DNA from 3 places in the Cellulomonas gilvus ATCC 13127 genome. Region 2 is predicted to be linked to each of the others. Evidence: riboswitches for the same ligand, from Rfam matches in the RefSeq annotation. Region 2 holds a riboswitch; each other region holds the start of a gene.
What was found. Region 2 has a riboswitch for S-adenosylmethionine ahead of CELGI_RS13820 (aminotransferase class V-fold PLP-dependent enzyme). Riboswitches for the same ligand answer to the same signal wherever they lie in the genome.

Region 1 (2,249 bases), 600 kb from region 2:
CCAGCTCGGCCAAGCGGTTCCGGGTACGACGACGCAGCTGCGCGGCCGTCGCCTCGACCTCCTCGGCCGTGGACCGGCCGGCCCAGAAGGCCTCGATGGCCTTCTTGAGCTCGCGGCGCGGCCCGATGCGCGGGTAGCCGAGCACGGAGCCGGTCGGGAACTGCGGGGTCTCGCTCATCAGGGTCCAGCCTTCGCGTGTCGTGGTGGTGCGGTGGTCGGTGCTGCGGCGGTCGCTCAGCGGCGGGTCGCGCCGTCCAGGTGCGCGCCCTCGAGCAGGTCGAGCGCGGCCTCGTGCGTGTTGTACGTGTAGACGTGGACGCCGGGGGCCCCGCCGTCCAGGATCCCGTTGATCAGGTCCACGCCCGCGCGGATCCCGCGGCGGTGCCGCTCGAGCTCGTCGTCGGCCGCGCCCAGGTGGTCCAGCAGGTCCCGCGGTACCGGCACGCCCGTGAGCTCCTGCACGCGCAGCAGCCGGGCGGGGTCCGTGGTCGGGATGATGCCGGGGATGATCGGGATCACCACGCCGGCCGCGCGCGCCTCGGCCACCAGGCCCAGGTACGCCTCGGCGTCGTAGAACACCTGCGTGATCGCGAAGTCGGCGCCGGCCTCCTGCTTCGCCAGGAGCGACGCGACGTCCTGCGCACGCGTCCCGCCGGTCGCGGCGTTGCCGCGCGGGAAGGCCGCGACGGACACCGACAGCGGACGCACGCGCGCACGCACCGCCTGGGACGGGCTCGCGACGCAGCGGCGCGCCTCGATCTCACGCAGCAGCTCCACCAGCGCGCTCGCGGTCTCCACGCCCTCCGGGTGCGGCCGCCAGTCCGGCTCGCCCGCGGGCGGGTCGCCCCGCAACGCCAGGAACGAGCGCACGCCCTCGTCGAGGAACTCCTCGACGATCGCGGTGATCTCCGCGCGGCTGGTGCCGACGCACGTCAGGTGCGCGATCGGGGACAGCGACGTCTCCTGCAGCAGCCGGGACACGAAGGCGCGCGAGGTCGCGCGCGTCTTGCCGGCCGCGCCGTACGTCACCGAGACGAAGTCGGGGTGCACCGACTCCAGCTGGCGCACGGTGGCCCACAGGCGAGGTGCCGCCTGGGGGTTGCGGGGCGGGAACAGCTCGAACGAGATGGTCGGGCGGTCCACCGAGCCGAGCGGTCGCGGCGCGGGTGCGACGTGCTCACCGGTGGTGCCGCGCGGCTGGGCTGCTGGCGTGGTGACAGGGGGTTCCACGGTCGGGGCGCTCATGCGCGCGACCTCAGACACAGGGTCTGCGACATCGTCTCTCCATCGACCCTGGCGGAAGCACCCACACCCTCGTCGCGGAGGGGGGTTGCTGCGGCGTCAACGAGCCAGGTCTCTCGGCCGCTCTGGATGGTAGGCCGCGATCGTACGAGACAGACCACATGCTGAGCAAGGGTGCCCAACAGGCGAGACGATGCAGGTCGCCGGGGAGAGACGTCCTGTCAGCGGTGCTGCTGGCGCAAGGGCTGCGCCAGCTCGGTGACCGGGCTGCCGGCGCCCGGCACCGAGAGCAGCCCGGCCTCCACGGCACGCAGCACCTGGGTGTCGAGCGGCTTGACGCCGCCCAGCGCCTCCTGGGCGCCGCGGACGGCCTCGAGCCGGCCGTCGGGGTCGGGCAGATCGGTCATGCGCGGAACTGTAACGTCCCGTCAGGGCGCCTGCCGAGCCCATGTCCACCAGATCACCCGGCGGGAGCACAGCCCGCGGCTGAGTCACCGCGGGGACTCAACCGACCACCGACGGGCAGGTCGCCAGGTGGTCGTCGACGAGCCCGCACGCCTGCATCGCCGCGTAGGCCGTGGTGGGCCCCACGAACCGGAACCCGAGCGACTTGAGCTCTTTGGCGAGCGCACGCGACTCGGGCGTCGTGGCCGGGACGTCCGCCCAGGTCGCGGGGCGCACGTGCTGCGTGCGGTCGGGTGCGAAGGACCAGAACAGCGCGTCGAGCGTGCGGCCGGCCGCGTGCAGCGCGAGCAGCGCGTGGGCGTTGGCGATGGTCGCCTCGATCTTCTGCCGGTTGCGCACGATCCCGGTGTCGCCCAGCAGCCGCGTCACGTCCTGCTCGTCGAACTCCGCGACCACCGCCGGGTCGAAGCCCGCGAACGCCGCCCGAAACGTCTCCCGTTTGCGCAGCACGGTGATCCAGGACAGGCCCGACTGGAACCCCTCCAGCGCGATGCGCTCGAACAGCGCCTCCTCGCCGTGCACCGGGACGCCCCACTCTTCGT
Region 2 (2,249 bases):
CGCGGCCAGGTGGTCCAGGCCGTGCACCGCGAGCAGCGGACGCGTGTCGTCGACCACGGCCCAGCAGCCGTCCACCACCTCGTACGACGAGCGCGCACCCTCGGTCACATAGGCGTGCAGAGCCGCGACCAGGCGGTCCACCGCCTCGCTCGTGGTGCCGACGCCCACGGACGCACGGATGGCCCCGCCCGAGGCGCCCAGCCGCGCGAGCAGCGGGTGCGCGCAGAACCGGCCGTCGCGCACGCCGATGCCGTGCTCGGCCGCGAGGTAGGCGGCCACCAGACCCGGGTCATGGTCCGCGACCGTGAACGTCAGGACACCGACCGGCTCGTCGGAGTCCGGCCAGATGCGCGCGACCTCGACCCCAGGGACCCCCTCGAGCCCCTGCACCAGGCGCGTGCGCAGCGCACGCTCGTGCGCCTCGAGCGCACCCGCGGGCAGCGCGGCGAGCGCGTCGCACGCCTCCGCGAGCGCGATCGCGCCGATCACGTTGGGCGAGCCGGCCTCGTGCCGCGCGGGTGCGGGCTGCCACACGGTGCGGTCGCTGCGCACGTCACGCACCGCACCGCCACCCGCCAGGTACGGCGTGCCCGAGTCGAGCCAGTCCCGGCGGCCGACGAGGACCCCGGCGCCGAACGGCGCGTACGTCTTGTGCCCGGAGAACGCGACGTAGTCGGCTCCCGTGCGCGCGAGCGAGAACCCGCGGTGCGGCACCAGCTGGGCCCCGTCGACGGCCACGCGCGCGCCCGCGGCGTGCGCGATCTCCACCACGCGCCCGACCGGCAGCGCCTCACCCGTCACGTTGGACGCACCCGAGACGGTGACCAGCGCGTACGGCTGGCTCGCGAGCTCGGCCGCGAGCGCGTCGAGCGTCCCGGCCACGGTCGGGGCGATCGGCAGGATCGTGGTGCGGTGGCCGTTCGGGTCGCTCGAGCGCAGCCACGGCAGGAGGTTGGCGTGGTGCTCGAGGTCGAGCACGAGCACGCGCCCACCCGCGGGCACGACACCCGCCAGCAGGTTGAGCGAGTCGGTGGTGTTGCGCGTGACGATCGCGACGTCGTCCTCGCGGGCGTCGACGAACCGCGCGACGGCCTGGCGCGCGGCCTCGTACAGCGCCGTGGAGACCTGCGAGAGGTAGCCCGCGCCACGGTGGACCGACGCGTACAGCGGCAGCACCTCGGTCACGCGCTCCGCGACTGCCTGCAGCGCGGGTGCGCTCGCGGCGTAGTCGAGGTTGGCGTAGACGCGCTGCGTGCCGTCCACCAGGGGGACGGTGGTGTCGCCGCCCACCACAGGCAGGAGCGCGTCGACGGGGCCGGCCGCTCGCTCGTGCGTCGCGTCCGCGACTGCAGGACAGGCGGCGTGCTCGGCGATCGCGGTCATGGGGGTACCTCCACGGATCCGGGGACCCACATACCGGTGGCCCCGCGCTTGCCGGCACCGGACGGTGCACGGCCTGGTCGTCACCCGGGGCACCCCACCGCGGAGGAGGGTTGCCGGCCAGCGAGCCGGGGCTTCGCGCTGGCGCTCATGACCTGTCCGTAAGGGTGACGACCGTGCGCGCGGCCTGTCAACGGCGGCCCGGTGGCGTCTCACAAGGCGGGACACCGTGTTCATCAGATGGATGGACGCCCGAGGAGGGCGCTACTCTCGTCGCCACCATCCAGAGCGGCCGAGAGATCTGGCTCGATGACGCCGCAGCAACCCGCGGTCCCCCGGGACCGGAGCAGGGTGCTACCGCCAGGACCGATGGAGGCGACATGAGCTACGCAGGCGACCTGACCCCCCGGCAGGCGTGGGACCTGCTCCAGTCCGACGAGAACGCGCTCCTCGTCGACGTCCGCACGCAGGGCGAGTGGGACCAGATCGGTGTCCCGGACGCCGACGCGCTCGGCGGCCGCGCGGCGTTCGTCGAGTGGGTGACCCCCACGGGCCCCAACCCGACGTTCCTCGACGAGCTCGCCGGTGCCGGTCTGCAGGCCGGCGACGGGCGCACCGTCGTCTTCCTGTGCCGCTCGGGCGTGCGCTCGGTCGCGGCCGCGGTCGCCGCGACCGCCGCGGGCTACGGACCCGCGTACAACGTGCTGCAGGGCTTCGAGGGCGACATCGGCCCCGACGGCGAGCGCGGGCACGCCGGCTGGCGCGCCGACGGCCTGCCGTGGCGGCAGGCGTGAGCGCGGGCGACCGCCCCACGCCCGGTCCCGGCTCCTGGGACGCCGGCCGCACCCCGCTCGGCTCGCTGCGCCCGG
Region 3 (2,249 bases), 1.4 Mb from region 2:
GCTTCCCCACCGCGGGCGAGCGCCTGGCCATGCTCGACGAGGGCGTGCAGATCTTCCGGCAGATGTGGACCGAGGGCGTCGCGACGCTCGACGGGACGCACTACCAGGTGTCGGGCGCGCAGCTCTCGCCGCTCCCGCTGCAGGCCGGCGGTCCGCCGCTGTGGATCGCGGGCGGCGGCGAGAAGAAGACGCTGCGCATCGCCGCGCAGCACGCGCAGTACACGAACTTCGACGGCACGCCCGAGACGTTCGCGGCCAAGTCCGCCGTCCTGGCCGAGCACTGCGCCGCCGTCGGCCGGGACTTCGCGGAGATCACGCGCTCCGCCAACTACAACGTGGTGATCGGGGCGACCACGGCGGACGTCGAGGACAAGCTCGCCTGGATCGAGGAGCACTACGCCCGGACCGTGCCGGAGCGCGCGGCCGGCGTCGCGGCGGACCTGCGTCGCGGACCGTTGGTCGGCACGCCCGAGCAGGTCGTCGCGAAGCTCCACGAGCTCGAGGCGCTCGGCATGACGTACGCGATCACGTACTTCGCCGATGCCGCGTACGACCGGTCCAGCATCGAGCTGTTCGAGCACGAGGTCGTCCCGGCCCTGCGCTGACGCGGCCGCGTCCGCGGCCGACCGCAACGGCGCGCACGTGGCGTACGTCGTGGATCCCGAGTAGGACACCGACACGCGCCACGTGCCCTTCGTGAGCCTCGGCAGCGACGGGGCGGCCTCGCCGTACCGGAGCGTGGCGGTCACGACCTTCCGGACGCTCCCGCGCTGCACCGTGACCGTGACCTTCCCCGTCGGCGTCGCCAGGCCGGACGCGGTCGTCACGGTGACGGCCACCCTGCCCGTGGCCCTCGTCGTCGGGACCGTGGTGACCTTCGCGGTGACCTTGGACACCGTGCCCCGCGCGACCGTGAGGCGCGCGCTCGCGCTCGCGCCCGCGACGTTCGCGCTGCCCGCGTACCTGGCCGTGAGGCCGTACGTCGCGACCGCGAGCGTCTTCGGCAGCGCGACGACGGCCGTCCCCGCGCTCGCGAGCGTCGCCGTGACCGCCGCACCGGCGCCGCCGAGCGTCACCTTGCCCGCGGCCGGCCGGCCGGTGGCGTCGGTGACGACGACCGTGACCTTCGCGGGCTTCCCGTAGGTCGTCCGCGGAGCGGTGACCGTGACCACGGCCGCGGCCTTCGTGACGGTGAGCGCGGTCGCGGCGGACGTCGAGGATGAGAAGACCCCGTCGCCCCCGTAGACCGCGCGCACGGTGTAGGCGCCCGCGGCGCACGACGGCCTGGTCGTCACCCGGGGCACCCCGCCACGGACGGAGGGTTGCCGGTCTCCCAGCCGGGGCTTGGCGGAGACGCTCATGACCTATAGCCGACCCGATCGGTCGGCCTTTCTGTAGGCAGTTTCTAGCGGGTCCGCGCGCACGGCGTCAGTCGCGCTCGGCGACGACCATCGCGGACGCGATGCCCGCGTCGTGCGAGATCGACAGGTGGAACCGCGTGACCCCGAGCTCGGCGGCACGGGCCAGCACGGTGCCCGTCACCTCGACGACCGGCTGTGCGCCTGCGACGCGGCGCACGGTCGCGTCCTGCCAGGACATGCCCGGAGGTGCGCCGAGCGCCTTGGCGATCGCCTCCTTCGCGGCGAACCGCGCCGCGAGCGACCTGTCGGCCAGCTCCCGCTCGTCGGGTGTGAAGAGCCTGTCACGCAGCCCGGGGACGCGCTGCAGCGTGGCGGCGAACCGCGCGACGTCCACGACGTCGATCCCGACGCCGACGATCACGGCGCGGGCTCCGGCCCGACCCCGCGGTCGCCGTCCTGGACCAGGTGGCGCCAGCGGAACCACTTGCGCTCGAGCGCGTCGTCGACGTCCACGCCCGTGCGCTCGGCGACCAGCAGCAGGTGCGCCAGCACGTCCGCGACCTCGTCGCGCAGTGCGGCGAGGCTCTCGTCCGACGACGTCTCGTGCCGCGAACGCCCCGACCACGCGAGGTACGCGCGCGTGAGCTCGCCGACCTCCTCGCCGAGCTTGAGCACCAGCCAGTCGTCGGTGCGCTCGATGCCGTGCAGCCGCGCGTAGACCCGGGAGATCGCCTCGACCTCCCGCTGCGCGGCCGCGAGCTCCACTACTCGACCGTGACGGACTTGGCGAGGTTGCGCGGCTGGTCCACGTCGAGCCCCTTCGCGGTCGCGAGCTCGCACGCGAAGATCTGCAACGGCACCACCGCGAGCAGCGGGGCCAGCAGCGTG

Region 1: linked by a shared signal. The riboswitch ahead of CELGI_RS00480 (methylenetetrahydrofolate reductase) and the one ahead of CELGI_RS13820 (aminotransferase class V-fold PLP-dependent enzyme) in region 2 are both predicted to bind S-adenosylmethionine.
Region 3: linked by a shared signal. The riboswitch ahead of CELGI_RS17805 (hypothetical protein) and the one ahead of CELGI_RS13820 (aminotransferase class V-fold PLP-dependent enzyme) in region 2 are both predicted to bind S-adenosylmethionine.

The regions. Positions count from the first base shown of each region.
Region 1 is NC_015671.1:107,572-109,820, forward strand. It holds gene metE (5-methyltetrahydropteroyltriglutamate--homocysteine S-methyltransferase) at 1-178, opposite strand, end outside; gene CELGI_RS00480 (methylenetetrahydrofolate reductase) at 235-1,245, opposite strand; SAM riboswitch class I at 1,282-1,378, opposite strand; gene CELGI_RS00485 (hypothetical protein) at 1,464-1,649, opposite strand; gene CELGI_RS00490 (DNA-3-methyladenine glycosylase I) at 1,747-2,249, opposite strand, start outside.
Region 2 is NC_015671.1:3,038,953-3,041,201, forward strand. It holds gene CELGI_RS13820 (aminotransferase class V-fold PLP-dependent enzyme) at 1-1,383, opposite strand, end outside; SAM riboswitch class IV at 1,423-1,536, opposite strand; SAM riboswitch class I at 1,657-1,756, shown strand; gene CELGI_RS13825 (rhodanese-like domain-containing protein) at 1,761-2,174, shown strand; gene CELGI_RS13830 (O-succinylhomoserine sulfhydrylase) at 2,171-2,249, shown strand, end outside.
Region 3 is NC_015671.1:945,818-948,066, reverse strand. It holds gene CELGI_RS04410 (LLM class F420-dependent oxidoreductase) at 1-605, shown strand, start outside; partial or broken gene CELGI_RS17805 (hypothetical protein) at 969-1,172, opposite strand; SAM riboswitch class IV at 1,259-1,365, opposite strand; gene CELGI_RS04400 (holo-ACP synthase) at 1,429-1,782, opposite strand; gene CELGI_RS04395 (MazG nucleotide pyrophosphohydrolase domain-containing protein) at 1,779-2,126, opposite strand; gene glmS (glutamine--fructose-6-phosphate transaminase (isomerizing)) at 2,126-2,249, opposite strand, start outside.